DNA from 2 places in the Bacillus sp. JJ664 genome. Region 2 is predicted to be linked to the other one. Evidence: riboswitches for the same ligand, from Rfam matches in the RefSeq annotation. Region 2 holds a riboswitch; the other holds the start of a gene.

Region 1 (8,276 bases), on a different contig from region 2:
GAGTATTTACGAGTAATTGGAAGCTTTTTGAATGATATTGACTTATACAATCAAAAATAAACATCATTTACATTCATATAATCCTTATTTCGAATAAATAAGCATTTGTTATGAAACAGAAGTAGCAATAAACTAGTTAGGAGCAATTAAAATGATTCAATCGATCGTTCATATAGCCCTAGTTGTAAAAGATTATGACGACGCTATAGATTTTTATACAAACAAATTAAACTTTCATTTAATAGAAGATACATACCAACCTGAACAAGATAAAAGATGGGTAGTAATATCACCTCCGGGTTCAAATGGTACGACTATATTACTCGCAAAAGCATCTAAACCTGAACAAGAATCATTTATCGGAAATCAATCAGGTGGAAGAGTGTTTCTTTTTTTAGGTACAGATGATTTTTGGAGAGATTATAACGAAATGACTTCAAGAGGGATCGAATTTGTTAGAGAGCCTAAATCCCAAGATTACGGCACTGTAGCAGTATTTAAGGATTTATACGGAAATTTGTGGGATTTAATACAGTTCACAGAAAATCATCCTTTAGCAAAAAGGATTAATTAAGATTTACATATTCTATTTTTTCTACTAAAGCATATGTTATTTAACAAACGTATAACATAATTGAAATTCAAAAGCTGCCTATTAAGCAGCTTTTTTATATTTGTAAATGTCACTTACATCAAATCGAATCTATAAATCCATATTTTTTCTTCTAACACATCCGTTTTTTGAACAAGGAATCGCATCATTTATGTCGAACATTAGAATAAATGTAATATTTTGGAAATTTTAGGAGGAGGAAGTGGCAATGTTAAGCTTTTTAGGAGGACTTTTGTTTTTAATTCCATTGCTGATTGTAGCGGCAATTGTTGGTGTAGGCTATTTTTTTTGGATCAGGTATCGTTACAGAACAGCAAAGTCAAATCAAGCATTAATTATTACAGGTCCGAAATTAGGTGATCCAGAGAAAGAAACAAATATCTTTACAGACCAAGAAGGTCGATCGATGAAAATTATTAGAGGTGGTGGGTACCGTTTAAGACGTTTCCAAACATCAACCCCTGTAAACCTTACTTCTTTTCAATTAAAGCTATCAACGCCTAGAGTATATACAAATGGTGGTGTTCCAATTGTTGCTGATGCAGTCGCAATGGTTAAGGTAGCGGATACTTTAAATGGTATTGCAAACTATGCAGAACAATTTTTAGGTAAGAAACAAGAAGAAATTGAAGCAGAAATTATTGAGGTTCTTGGAAGTAATCTTCGTGCGATTCTTTCTAAAATGACGGTCGAAGATATTAATAGTAACCGTGAAAAATTTAATCAAGATGTATCTGAAGTTGCACAAAAGCAGCTTGATTTAATGGGGTTTAAAATTACATCATTAGGTCTAACAGATTTACGTGACGCAGATGAGGAGAATGGATACTTAGAAAACTTAGGTAGACCACGAATTGCTGAAGTTCGTAAACTGGCAGAAATCGCTGAGGCAAATAGTGAGCGTGAAACTCGTATACATAAAGCACAAACTGATCAAGAGGCGAAAGAAGAAGAATACAAACGTCAAATTGCTATCGCAGAATCAAAAAAGGAAAAAGATATAAAAGATGCAGCCTTCATGGAAGAAACGGAGCGTGCTCGTGCAAAATCAGAACAGTCTTATGAGCTTGAAAAAGCCAAACTAGCAAAAGAAGTAAAAGAAGAAGAATTATCACTTAAATTCCTAGAACGTGAACGTGCAGTTAGGCTAGAAGAAGAGGAAAGTAAAGTACGTAAAACAAAAGCAGATGCTGAATACTATGAAACTACTCGAAAAGCTGAAGCTGAGGCACGTAAAGCTGAAATTGATGGGGAAGCAAAAGCCAAGATTCGTAAAGCAGAAGGTACTGCTGAAGCAGATGTTATTCGTGAACGTGGTAAAGCAGAAGCGGAAGCACGTAAGTTATTAGCTGAGGCGATGGAAAAACATGGTGATGTCATTATCACAGAAAAGTTAATTGAAATGTTACCTATTTTTGCAGAAAAAATTGCTCAACCACTTAACAATATTGAATCAGTTAAGATTATTGATTCAGGTAATGGTCAGGGGATTCCATCTTTTGGAAAGAGTATTACAAAAACAATGGTTGAAATGCAAGAACCATTAAAAGAAATGACAGGTATTGATGTAGCAGAATTGATTAAGTCATATGCATCGAGGACAAATGGTTATATAAATCAAGGTGCTGTCACTGTTTTACCTGAAAAAACTTTAGAAAATATTAACTCTAATAGTACGAATTCAATCGAATAATGACTATTAAAAGATTTTCGTAGAGTAGCCAATAGCTACTCTTTTTTTAACTGTTATATAAAGTCTAGGCTTGAGTCACTAACTTACTCATTGCAATAAATATAGCTTATTTATTTAGATGGAGGTTAAAATGGCATTTATTTTTTATTTAGTTATATTTCTTGGGATTTTCTTATTTTTAGTTTGGAAAAAGAAAAAGTTCGATACAGAATCTTATTTCCATTTAAAAATAATTGGATACTTTGTGTTAGGATCATTTTCCATAAGTTTCAATCAACTCACAATACCAATTGGATTTTTAGGATTTCTGTTTTTTTTTAGACCAAAGTTAAATGCACATGCCAAACGAATGTCTACTTACTTGGGTGTTATTGCATTAATACTTAACCATTGGATTTTACCATATTCCATTAATAAATGGGAAAGTCGACCAATTATCATCGAACATAAACTTGCTTCAGTGTATACAATTAACCTTCAAGATGAATATAAATTGATTAAGAAAGAACTAAAATTAAAAAATACTAGTTTGATGCTAGAAGATTACGAAGTGAACTATGTGAAGAATGGTAGAATAACAGACTTAAGATGGCAACTAATAGAACAAAATGGAAATGGCTTTAATCTCTATCATATTCAATATGATTCTAGAAAGAATAGGTATCAAGTTATTAAGAGTCCACTAGATACATGGCTCCAATACTCCCGCTTAGTTGATGCTGACCGTTTCTTTGAAATTCTTAATGTACTTAATATTAAAGACACTACTCATTCTAAGGGCGAGTTTTCATCCTATGTTATAAAAACTTTAGGGGAACGAGTTCGTTATGAAGTGAAAAATCAAGATCTGTATATTGTATCGAATGAAAAAATACAACTATTAGATGATGAACAACTACCAGTTGAAGGCTTTTATATTTCAACTTTTGCAATGAAGAAAACAAGTGAAGAAAGAGATAAACAAGGAAATATCACCGGAGAAAGTTTTGAAGGTACCGAAATATCTGATTATCTATTTGATGTAAATATTATTGAATAATAAGATTATAGTAAAAACTTACTATCTCAATTGGAGAATAGATACGATGAGATTATTTTAATCAACTTATATTTTAGTCGAATTAGCTTAAGGACTATTCTATCATCTATCAGTTATAAAATGTAGGATAAATTCAGAACTAATTAATTGACAATTTAATAAATTTTAACTATTATCACTTTATTAATAATAAAGTTGAATGTACATTTATCTTCTTATCTAGAGAGGTGGAGGGACTGGCCCTTTGAAGCCTCGGCAGCAGGTTCTTATGAATACTGTGCCAATTCCAACAAGCACATGCTTGAAAGATGAGAAGAGGGTTTTTAAACTCTCTTCTTTCGAGGAGAGTTTTTTTTGTATATAATACCAACTTATTAGATAGGTAAACTTGGTGATATAAATTGCAAGGGAGAGAATCTAGATGAAATATGGTTTTTGGTTACCGATTTTTGGAGGTTGGTTACGAAATGTAGATGACGAAAATATGCCGCCAACTTTTGAATATGCAAAAAATGTGATTCAATCAGCTGAAAAATGGGGTTATTCAACTACTTTAATAGCTGAATTATATTTAAATGATATCAAGGGACCAGAACATGATTCTCTAGAAGCTTGGTCTACCGCAGCCGCTCTAGCAGCAGTGACAGAAAAAATAGAAATTATGACGGCGATTCGCCCTGGGTTTCATAATCCTGCTGTTGCAGCAAAAATGGCAGCTAATATTGATCAAATCAGTAACGGGAGATTTACGTTAAACGTTGTTTCTGCTTGGTGGGCGGACGAAGCGCGTCAATATGGCGGTATTTTTACAGAACATGATGAACGTTATGCTCGTACCGAGGAGTTTATTGATGTACTAAAAGGTTTATGGACAGAAGAAACCTTCAATTATGCAGGCCAATTTTACGACTTGAAAAACACGAAGCTTGCACCGAAGCCTGTTCAAAGACCTAACCCGATTCTATATGCAGGTGGTGAAAGTGAAAAAGGCAAGCAAACCATTGCAGAAAAATGCGATGCATATGTAATGCATGGTGGAACTGTTGAAGAGATTGAAAGAAAAATATCAGGTATGAAAGCTCGTCGTGAACAAACTGACAATTCACCATTCAGTTCTTTTGGAATGGCTGCCTATGTTATTTGCCGTGATACAGAAGAAGAGGCACAAACTGAGCTTGAAAAAATCACAAATGTGAAGGATTCAAGCGGATATGCTGGATTTAAAGACTTCACTAAAAAGTCACAATTAGAGCAACAAATCCAATTACAGGATTACTCGGTGTCTAATAGAGGTTTACGATCAAATTTAGTAGGGACTCCAGAGCAAATTGCAAATCGAATTTTACAATATGAAGAAACTGGCTTAGACTTATTATTATTACAATTTTCTCCTCAACTTGAGGAAATGGAACGATTTTCAAAAAAAGTTATGCCATTAGTTGAACAAAAACGTAGTTTAATAAAGAGCTAGAAAGGGGTAGTAAAAATGAGTAAAGTATATGTAATTCATGAAAATAGTGAATGGACAGTCCATTTAACAAATAGATTGGAGGAACTTGGTGTTCCTTATGAAGAATGGCATTTAGACGAAGGTACGTTAGATTTATCAACGGAACCACCAGAAGGGATCTTTTATAGCAGAATGAGTGCTTCTTCTCACACACGTGATCACCGTTTTGCGGCTGAATTTACTGCGCAAGTATTAGCTTGGCTTGAAGCACACGGTCGTAAGGTATTAAATGGAACGAATGCACTAAAACTTGAGGTTAGTAAGGTTTTACAATATTTAGAATTAAACAAGTATGGTGTTAAGACGCCAAAAACAATTGCAGCGGTTGGAAAGCAAAACATTTTAAAGGCAGCAGAGAGCTTCGCAGGACAATCATTTATTACGAAGCATAATCGTGCAGGTAAAGGTTTAGGTGTTCAATTATTCCATAGTATTGAAGCTTTAAAAGCTTATGTGGAAGGTCCTACTTTCGAAGAACCAGTCGATGGCATTACCCTTATCCAAGAATACATATTGTCTCCTGAAAGCTATATCACTCGTTGTGAGTTTGTCGGAGGAAACTTTGTATATGCTGTTAAGGTTGATACTTCGGAAGGTTTTGAACTTTGCCCAGCGGACGTATGCCAAATTGGCGATCTATTCTGCCCGGTTGGAGAAGAAGTAGAAGAGAAACCTAAGTTCCAAATTGTTGAAGGATTTGAAGATGAAATTTTAAACAAATATAAAGATGTTCTAGTTAATAATAATATTCAAGTTGCTGGAATCGAATTTATCAGAAATGCTGAAGGTACAATATTTACTTACGATATCAATACAAACACGAACTATAATTCTGATGCAGAAGCAAAAGCCGGTAAATATGGCATGCTTGAATTAGCCTCGTTTTTAAAGAAAACATTAGAGGAAAACTACACGACAACAAAGGCTTAATTTGAAGTAAAATCAAAAACATATTAAAATCTATTTTAAGAAGGAATTTCACTTTTGAAATTCCTTTTTTAATACACATTTATCGCAAGTAAAAACAGGGGGACAATAATGAATGATTCTTATGTTTTTAAACTATTAAATAAAAAATATAATAAATTGTTTGATTTGATTAAGAAGTGTCCTGAAAATAAGAGAGCTATTGTGTCTGAAGGCTTTAAAAATAGTATTCATTGGCAACTTGGTCATATTCTTTTTACTACGGAAAACCATGTACTTCGACTTTCCGAGCAAAAAACGGTTCTACCAGAAAGCTACCAAACATTTTTTGCGTACGGTACAAAACCTCTTGATTGGAAAGAAGAACCGCCTACATGGGAGTTATTAATTGAACAGTTGAGCGAACAGCTTGATTATATTAGCGAAGCTTTGGATGGTAAACTTGATACTGTTGTTAAAGAGAATTTTCTAGAAGCAAATACGATTGAAGATCTACTCATTTATAACGTATCTCATGTATCTGAACATCTTGGGGTCATATTTAGCATGATAAAAGTTATAAATAAATAAAAAGCAAGAGTAGTGAACTCTTGCTTTTTATTAATGACTTGTAATATGATTCTCTGCCATCATCAAGTCGTACTGGTAAGCAGCCTTCGCCAATTCATATCTAACCTTTTTACTTGCTTCAACATAATCCGATTCCTTCACAAGACCAGATAAAGAGAATCGGTTACCTCTGAAATCCACATTCAGTTCGGTAATTTGGTTGAATTTGAAACGCTCAACAGGAACACCGGTTTCATCCCGTAACAGGAATTCACCATATTTCTCGTTGCAAGTTTTTGCAACTTCCTCCATCACCATAAATGCTTCATCTGGATCTTGCTTATAATTGAGGACTAGACTTTCGTTTACGCGACGCATCCCACGGGTCCCATTTTGAAGCTCCGAGATATTACTGTAGGAAACCGTATAGAGATAACCATCATACTGACGGATTTTCAAGTAACGCATACTAATTTCTTCAATTTTCCCTTGGCGATTTCCGTTGATAATCACATAATCACCATGGTGTATTTGTCGCTCAAACAAATAGGTTAGCCCCATAATGTAATCTCGAATGATATGCTGTAGAATTAAAGCTATGGCCCCTGCCACAACGACAGAACCAGTAATAAACTTGCCGAGTTTTACGAAATTACTAATCACATAAAGTAAGAAGAAGACCCATCCCAATACTTTTGTCACTTGTCTTGCGAAATGCATGATTGTCTCTTCGCGTTTTTCATCCAATAAACTCGTTTTATCAAAGAAAAGCTTGATCGATTTGCGGATAAAATAAACTGTAAATAAAATCAGAAATGCCACAGTTAAAATTTTTACGGGCAACTGCTCGAACAGTTCTAAAAACATAATATCATCTCCCACTTTTTTCAATATAACATATAAATGTGGATAAGGAGAACGACCTTTCATGCCCGACAAACAAAATAATATTTTACATATACGATTAATCTATTAATGAAATAATGATATCAAGCTACATCATAATTTTGTAACATATTTTGTCTGTATGATCAGATAATTAGATAGGGGAGACATTAGAAGGATATAAATAATAATTTCTAATATACTTGTATCTTATTAAATACGTTTTCATATAAAATAGTAGTAAGAAATATTTGGAATTGAGGTGTTGGACATTTTAATAAGACTTTTTCATGAATCTAACCGGTCCACTAAAATAACTCTATTAACTGGTTCCATATTATTATTGATAGGCGGAATTGTTAAACTTGTACTTTAATCTAAAACAAAAACTTAGATTTGGGTTTTTATTAAATTTAGACTTTCATGCTAATGAACTAACGCATTGGTTAGTTCATTATTTTTATTTATCAAATTTTCTTTCTGTATTATTTAAGTTTCTGGAATAATCGTAATAGCAATTGTTCGAACAGGGGCATCTGTTTCTTTGCTCGTGGCGTTGTAGTATTTAGTCATTAATTCATTTAATTCGTTTTGAAACTGTAAAAATTGTTCTTCATTAATCTTTAATTCTACTACTGAAAAAGTAGCACAATCTTCTTGGCTATTTTGTTCCTCTAATTTGTTTAGATAATTTTGGTACTGAGACATCAGTAACAATTGATAAGAAGATACATAGTTTAATTTTTCTTCAATAGAAGCTTCTTTCCATTCCTCTTCATCAAGTCTTGCTTCATCTTCATTTAAAACATAATATTTTTCGGAAACAGATTTGACCTTTTTTTCTCTAAGAACTCGAATAATATCAGAATCGACCATGATTTGAATGTGCCTATAAAGCGTTGCTTGAGGGACATCTTTAATGATTTTAATCATCTCTAATGGTGTTAATCCATTCTCTTTATTCCTCATTAATGCTTGGCAGATTTTCATTCTTACTGGATGCATTAATATTTCAGTTTTATTACTCATATTTTCACCTGATTTACTGATTAATTTTAAT
Region 2 (8,276 bases):
TTACCACTATGCTTATGTGATGAAGGCGATACAATTTTAGTTCCTGATCCAGGATACCCTGACTATTTATCAGGAATTGCACTTTCTAAAACAGTACCATATACTTTACCGTTGATTGAGGAAAATCATTTCTTACCTGACTATCAAAAGATTCCTCAAGACGTTTTAGATGCTAGTAAAATATTATTTATTAATTATCCTAATAACCCTACTGGTGCAGTTGCTACATCAGAATTTTTTGAAGAAACGGTTCAATTAGCAAAAAATAATCAAATAACAGTTTGCCATGATTTCGCTTATGGAGCCTTTGGATTTGATGGTAAAAAGCCGATCAGCTTCCTTCAAACTCCTGGATCAAGAGACTGTGGTATTGAAATTTATACTCTATCTAAAACTTATAATATGGCAGGATGGCGAGTTGGGTTTGCCGTTGGAAATAAAGAAGTGGTTTCAGCGATTAATTTATTACAAGACCATCTTTATGTTAGTTTATTTCCTGCAATCCAAGAAGCAGCCGCTGTTGCATTAACTGAATCACAAGAAAGTGTGAAAGAATTATTATCTCTTTACGAAGAAAGAAGAAATGTATTCATCAATGGTTGCCGAGAAATCGGATGGAATGTCACCTCCCCAGCTGGATCATTCTTTGCTTGGCTTAAAGTACCAAATGGATTTACATCAACGGAATTTGCAGATCTATTACTAGAAAAGGCACATATCGCTGTTGCACCTGGTAATGGTTTTGGTGAATTTGGTGAAGGATATGTAAGAGTAGGTCTATTGACTGACACTAGCAGATTAGAAGAAGCTATCTCACGTTTAAAAAATCTCGAAATATTTTTAAACATTTAATGTTTGACAATTCCAATTGTTCGTGAAATAATGCGATTATGTTAAAAATTCAAAATTAAATATTAACTTATTCAGAGTAGGTGGAGGGACCGAGCCCGATGAAACCCGGCAACCGGCTATATTTTATAGCACGGTGCTAATTCTCGCAGCATTTTGCTGACAGATAAGGTGTAGGTATACCTCTCCTTGTGAGAGGTTTTTTGTTTTTATTCACTAATTATCAAGGAGGTCATGAAATGAGTGGTGTAATTGCAACGTACCAGGTTTATGACAAAAATCATCATTTAGAAAAAAAAGCAGAGTCCATTGCACTTGGATTAACAGTAGGTTCTTGGACATCTTTACCTCAAAATGATCAAATTCAATTACAAAAACATAAAGGTAAAGTACTTTCGATTCGTGAAGTCGAATGCGAAGACAATATTGCTGAATACTTTGGTCAAAGACCAACGAAAGGTTTAATTGAAATCTATTATCCTAGTTTAAATTTTACACTTGATATTCCAGCAATCTTAACAACTGTTTTTGGAAAATTATCACTTGATGGTGAAATTAAATTAGTAGACTTGAATTTTACTGACGATATTTTAAAGCAATTCCCTGGACCAAAATTTGGGATCAGTGGGATCAGAGAAAAAGTTGATGTGTATGATCGTCCTTTATTGATGAGTATTTTCAAATCAGTGATTGGTAGAGATATACATTACATTTCAGAGGAACTAAAAAAACAAGCACTGGGCGGAGTAGACTTAATAAAAGACGACGAAATTTTATTTGATACAGTGACTTCGTTAGCAGAACGAGTTACGCAAGGGAAAAAAGTTTTACAACAAGTGTATGAAAAAACTGGTCACAGAACCTTATATGCGGTGAATTTAACTGGTCGTACATACGAATTGAAAGAAAAAGCAAAACAAGCTGCAGAAGCTGGTGCTGATGTATTTTTATTAAATGTATTTTCTTATGGTATTGATGTTCTTCAAAGTTTAGCAGAGGACCCATCAATTCAAGTTCCGATCATGGCACATCCTGCTGTATCGGGAGCATTTAGTGCTTCCCCTATTTATGGGATTGATGCAGGTTTATTATTAGGGAAATTAGTACGTGTTGCAGGAGCAGACTTTAGCTTATTCCCTTCTCCGTACGGGTCTGTTGCTTTACAAAAAGAAACTGCTTTAAAAATTGCAGAAAATCTTACGGTACAAAATGGATTAAAAGAAACATTCCCGGTTCCATCTGCTGGTATTCATCCAGGTTTAGTGCCTAGGTTAATTCAAGATTTTGGAACTGACCAAGTTATTAATGCAGGCGGTGGAATACATGGTCATCCAGATGGTCCGATTGGCGGAGGAAATGCATTTAGAGAAGCTATTACCGCAACACTTTCTGGCATTAATTTAAATGAATATGCACTACCGGACACATCACTTCAAAAGGCTTTGCAACTATGGGGGTAAAAGAATGGCAATAAAAATATTTTGTGACTTTGATGGAACGATCACTGAAGGCGACAACATCGTAACATTAATTAAGCAATTCGCTTCACCTTCCGCAAAAGTCTTAACATCAGATGTTTTAAGTGGAAAAATTTCAATTCGTGAAGGCGTAGAAAAAATGTTTTCTACAATCCCTTCATCAAAAAAAGAAGAAATGATAAGGTTTGTCACAGAAAGTACGAATATTAGAGATGGTTTTCAAGATTTTATCCAATTCGTCAAACAAAGCAATTATGATTTAAAAGTTGTAAGTGGTGGTTTAGACTTTTTTGTTCATCCAATTTTAGCTGACTACCTCCCCTCTTCGGATGTGTTATGTAATCGAACTGATTTTTCGGGCGAAACCGTGATCATTCATTGGGACCATTCTTGTGATGATCATTGTTCGAATGATTGTGGTATGTGTAAGCCTTCAGTTATGAGAAAGTTTAGTCATTCAGATGATTTCATAATTGTAATTGGTGATTCCATTACCGATTTACAAATTGCTAAAGAGGCGAACTTAATTTTTGCAAGAGACTTCTTAATAGAAAAATGTGAAGAATTAAGTCTACCTTATATTTCGTTTTCAAATTTTCATGATATTCAAGCGGCGTTAAACAAGGAGGTATTAGTTTGAAGGACTTTTTCAAACGTTACGATGAAATTCGTGACATAAAACAAACTCTTGCAAAAAGAGATTGGTTTTTAGGTACGAGTGGTAATCTATCAATCAAAGTTAATGATGCACCTTTAAATTACTTAGTTACAACAAGTGGTATAGATAAAACAAAACATACGTATGATGACTTTTTACTTTTAAACGAATTTGATCAATCCATCTGGGATGATACGAAAAAACCATCTGCCGAAAGCATCTTGCATCGATTAATCTATTTGCACACGAATGCGACTTGTGTTTTACATGTTCATACGATCGCTAACAATCTGATCACGAAGGATTTTCCTGCACAAACAGAATGTTCATTTTCAGGAATTGAAATTATTAAAGCTTTAGGTTTATGGGAGGAAGATGAAGAAATAACGATTCCGATTATCAAAAATCATGCACATATCCCTACTTTAGCTGAAGAATTTCTACCTCATATTAAACAAGATCAAGGAGCTGTACTCATCCATAACCATGGTATTACTGTTTGGGGTACATCAGCTTTTGAAGCAAAAAAACATTTAGAGGCTTATGAATTTTTATTTCAATATTCATTACAAGGAAGTTTAAATAATCTTTTCATTAAAAATTAAACCTTATGGAGGAATGAAAAATGGCAACTATTTGGGTAGAAAAAAAGGATTTTCACATTACGAATGATGTTGAGGTTACATCTTATTTAGAAGAACAAGGTGTTATTTATGAAAATTGGAATATTGAACAATTAGATCCATCTTTAAGAGAAAAATTCATTCTTTCTGATGAAGAAAAATCTTTAATACTTACAACATTTAAAACTGAAATTGATAGTATTTCAACACGCCGTGGCTATTTAGCAAGTGATATCATTTCACTTTCTGATGTAACTCCGAACTTGGATGAGTTGTTGAAAAATTTCAATCGTGAACACCACCATACTGATGATGAAGTGCGCTTTATTGTAAGTGGCCACGGTACTTTTATTATTGAAGGCAACGAAGGGTTCTTCCATGTTAACTTAAACCCTGGTGACTTAATTTCAGTACCACCAAATGTTCGCCACTTCTTCACACTAGCTGAAGATCGCAAAGTTGTCGCAGTTAGACTGTTTGTTACAACTGAAGGCTGGGTACCGATTTATGAAGAGCAAGTAACACAAGGCTAATAAAACAATCGAATGATAAAACCTGGGAATAGGATTAAGGTCGACATGATCTTGAACTTATTCCCTTTTTTACATTTCCCCCCTTCTTTACGACATCTTTTAAAAAATAATTCCTTTTCTCCATTACATGCCCTTTTTGTATTTTTTCTATCTTTTTTGAAGAAAATAAGCTAACTCCTATATCTTTAGGGACAATTTGTATTGTTGAGGTGATTCTTCCTGAGTAAAAAACTTTCGTTACTAGGTTTAATTTTAATGGTATTTACATCTGTTTATGGATTCGCCAATATTCCAACTGCATTTTATTTGATGGGGTACAGTGCAATTCCTTGGTATTTAATTTCTGCTATTACATTCTTCATCCCCTTTGCCTTTATGATGGCAGAATTTGGCGCTGCATATAAAAAATCTGAAGGTGGCATTTATACTTGGATGTCTGATTCAGTCGGTCCTAGATTTGCATTTATCGGGACATTTATGTGGTTTTCTTCCTATGTCATTTGGATGGTTAGTGTTGCTTCGAAGGTGTGGATTCCATTGTCCACGTTTATTTTTGGGGCAGACCGAACACAAAATTTATCAATTCTTGGTCTTTCATCGACTCAGTCAATTGGTCTATTAGCTTTACTTTGGATGTTTGTCGTTACATTTTTCGCATCAAAAGGAATCGAAAAAATAAGTAAAGTGACATCTATTGGTGGAGTTGCGGTTACCTCCTTAAATTTAGTGTTATTGATTACAAGTTTTATTATTTTTATATTAAATGGCGGAAAAATGGCGCAACCAATCAATGGCTTTTCAGCTTTCACACAATCTCCAAATCCTAATTATCTTTCAACGTTAGCTGTATTATCATTTGTTGTTTTTGCTATATTTGCTTATGGAGGATTAGAAGCAATTGGTGGATTGGTTGATCAAACAGAAAATGCCGAACGAAATTTCCCAAAAGGAATTACAATTTCGGCCATTATTATTTCAATCGGCTATTCACTCGGTATTTTCCTATGTGGTATTTTTATTAATTGGACAAGTGCATTAAGTGCAGAAACAACTAATTTAGGGAATATAACATATGTGTTAATGTATAATTTAGGCTTAGAATTCGGAAATGCTTTCAATCTCTCAGCTGGAACAGCAGATTTAGTTGGAACTTGGTTTGCAAGAGTTACAGGATTATCAATGTTTTTTGCTTATACAGGTGCGTTTTTCACACTTATTTATGCACCATTGAAAACAATTATAAAAGGTACACCAAAGTATTTATGGCCTTCTAAATTATCAGAAACGAATCAAATTGGTATGCCAGTCAATGCAATGTGGGTACAATTTTCAATCGTCGCTGTGATCATTCTTCTAACTTCATTTGGAGGAGAAGGTGCATCTTCATTTTTTAACAAATTAACATTAATGACAAATGTCTCAATGACTCTGCCTTATATCTTTTTAGGCATAGCCTATCCAATGTTTAAGAAAAATGAACAGATTGAAAAACCATTTGAGATTTTCAAAACCTACGCTTCTGCGTTATTTGCTAGTATCCTTGTCATTTTAGTTGTTGGATTTGCGAACTTTTTTACGATCATTCAACCTATGATCGACGGAGACTACAACTCGACTATTTGGATGATTGCAGGACCAATTTTCTTTTCTATTTTAGCCTTACTCATCTTAACTAGAAGTAAAAAAAAGTCTCACGAGCATAAAAATATTGCTTAAAGATTACAAAAAAAGACCCACGCATAGTGGGTTCAGTTATGCACAAAGTACAAAAACTTAGAGATTTAGACTGATTGAAAACGCTTGTCTTTCGAGGCGCCAATACTGATGAGGAGCGGAGTTACCTTTGTCGGTAATTGAGCACCGCAAGCAGACGATGCAACGAAGAAAGCGAGCGTTTAGGGCAGTCTGAATAAATTATATTTTCTTAACAAACTCTGATTTTAATTTCATCGCACCGAATCCTTCGATTTTACAATCAATGTCATGATCGCCTTCTACTAAACGAATGCTTTTTACTTTTGTTCCGATTTTCACGACTAATGAAGTACCCTTTACTTTTAAATCCTTTATGACAGTTACTGAATCACCGTCATTTAATACATTTCCGTTAGCATCTTTTACAATTTTCGCTTCATCATTTTCATTTGCTTGTTCAAGTGTCCATTCATGGCCACATTCAGGACAAATTAATAAACTTCCATCTTCATAAGTATATTGAGACTGACATTTTGGGCAATTTGGTAATTCTAACATAGTTTCAAGTCCTCCGGTATTGAGATAAATATTACGATTTTTGCTTTAATTAACCTTCTCTATACTGTCATAATCTATCAAAATTGACAAGCCCGCTTATCAATGCTCAAATTTAATTCGTTAAGGAAAAATTAAGAATTCAATTGTAAGATACTAAATAGAAAGAATAACCCTTTGAAATAAAACTTATGAAAGTATGCCCCCCATTTATTTTCATAAAAAAAACAGCCCATTCTTCTAAAAGGAAGGATGGGCTGTTACTATTTATTTCATCGTTAATAATTCTTTCTCAATTAAAGAATTAATTGCAGAACAAATCGCAATTTTAACATGTGCGTATGTTAAGCCACCTTGCACATATGCAATGTAAGGAGCTCTAATTGGACCGTCTGCAGTCAGTTCGATACTTGCACCTTGAATGAACGTACCAGCTGCCATAATGACATCATCTTCATATCCAGGCATATAGTTTGCTGTTGGCGTGAAGTGTGCATTGATTGGCGAGGCTGCTTGAATTGCTTGGCAGAATGCAATCATTTTATCTTTATCATCAAATTGTACAGATTGAATTAGATCTGTTCTCACTGCATCCCATGAAGGATTTGTATTCATTCCTAGTTTTTCTAAAAATGCTGCAGTAAATATAGCACCTTTTAGTGCTTGACCAGTGATATGCGGAGCCATAAAGAAGCCATGGTACATATCCTGTAATGCATATAATGATGCTCCAGCTTCTCTTCCAATACCAGGTGAAGTTAAACGATAGCCACATTTTTCGACTAAGTCTTTGCGACCAACGATATAACCACCTGTTTTAGCTAATCCCCCACCTGGATTTTTAATAAGAGATCCTGCTATAAGATCCGCTCCAACATGACAAGGCTCTAGTTTTTCTACAAATTCACCATAACAATTATCTACAAATACAATAACTTTTGGATCGATCTCTTTTACAAATAAAATCATTTCCTTAATTTGTTCAATTGTAAAGGATGGACGCGTACCATACCCTTTTGATCTTTGAATCCCAATTACCTTTGTTTTACTTGTCATTTTATTGGCTACTTTTTCGTAATTGATTCTACGATCATTCACTAAATCAATTGCTTCGTAACCAATCCCGAAATCCTTTAATGAACCATTTCCACTTTCACCACGAATTCCAACAATTTCTTCAAGTGTATCATAAGGTTTTCCAGTAATATAAAGTAATTCATCGCCAGGTCTAAGTACACCAAATAGTGCAGTAGAAATCGCATGTGTCCCAGAAATGATTTGAGGTCTTACTAACCCAGCCTCTCCTCCTAATACATCAGCGAAAATTTCTTCTAATGTATCTCTACCTATATCGTCATATCCATAACCTGTTGTTGGGATAAAATGACTATCACTTACCTTATGCTTACGGAAACTTTGTAAAACTCTAAATTGGTTATACTCAATAACCTCATCTATTTCTTTATGACGTTCTGAAATCATTTTTTCTACGTCTGCTACTAATGGTGCGAGTTTTTCCCCATGTGTTAAAAATTCTAGCATTCGATTATTGCTCCTTATAATTTCGATATCTTTTTACGGTGTCGTATATTGAGTGTTCTTTAAACACGTAACCTGTTAACTGATAAATTTCACGTTCTTCATCAAACGTAATATCATCGATTAATGTAAGTTTTTTCATATCATGAATCAGCTTGCCTTCAGTTGCTGGAACAAAAGCCTCATATTGCTCCATATATTGCTTGCAATCTGATTCTATTCTTTGACGAAGTTTTTCTAGATCATTTTCACTTAGTGCACTCATTTCGATAAAACCTTCTTCAGGAGATGGAACGAAGTCCTCATGTACGTTATCAATTTTATTATAAACTGTGAGAATTGGTAT

Evidence for each region. Region 2 has a riboswitch for S-adenosylmethionine ahead of V7056_RS15500 (2,3-diketo-5-methylthiopentyl-1-phosphate enolase). Riboswitches for the same ligand answer to the same signal wherever they lie in the genome.
Region 1: another riboswitch for S-adenosylmethionine. It lies ahead of V7056_RS18755 (LLM class flavin-dependent oxidoreductase); the one in region 2 lies ahead of V7056_RS15500 (2,3-diketo-5-methylthiopentyl-1-phosphate enolase).

Annotation. Positions count from the first base shown of each region.
Region 1 covers NZ_JBALMS010000156.1:1,943-10,218, reverse strand. The annotation lists gene V7056_RS18775 (proline iminopeptidase-family hydrolase) at 1-60, shown strand, start outside; gene V7056_RS18770 (VOC family protein) at 152-574, shown strand; gene V7056_RS18765 (flotillin family protein) at 822-2,306, shown strand; gene V7056_RS18760 (hypothetical protein) at 2,437-3,345, shown strand; SAM riboswitch class I at 3,558-3,660, shown strand; gene V7056_RS18755 (LLM class flavin-dependent oxidoreductase) at 3,767-4,816, shown strand; gene V7056_RS18750 (ATP-grasp domain-containing protein) at 4,832-5,785, shown strand; gene V7056_RS18745 (DinB family protein) at 5,894-6,352, shown strand; gene V7056_RS18740 (mechanosensitive ion channel family protein) at 6,383-7,198, opposite strand; gene V7056_RS18735 (helix-turn-helix domain-containing protein) at 7,706-8,245, opposite strand.
Region 2 covers NZ_JBALMS010000100.1:25,258-33,533, forward strand. The annotation lists gene V7056_RS15495 (pyridoxal phosphate-dependent aminotransferase) at 1-852, shown strand, start outside; SAM riboswitch class I at 917-1,022, shown strand; gene V7056_RS15500 (2,3-diketo-5-methylthiopentyl-1-phosphate enolase) at 1,089-2,309, shown strand; gene V7056_RS15505 (2-hydroxy-3-keto-5-methylthiopentenyl-1-phosphate phosphatase) at 2,314-2,967, shown strand; gene V7056_RS15510 (methylthioribulose 1-phosphate dehydratase) at 2,964-3,590, shown strand; gene V7056_RS15515 (cupin domain-containing protein) at 3,611-4,141, shown strand; gene yjeM (glutamate/gamma-aminobutyrate family transporter YjeM) at 4,361-5,857, shown strand; gene V7056_RS15525 (zinc ribbon domain-containing protein YjdM) at 6,056-6,394, opposite strand; gene V7056_RS15530 (methionine gamma-lyase family protein) at 6,659-7,933, opposite strand; gene hflX (GTPase HflX) at 7,938-8,276, opposite strand, start outside.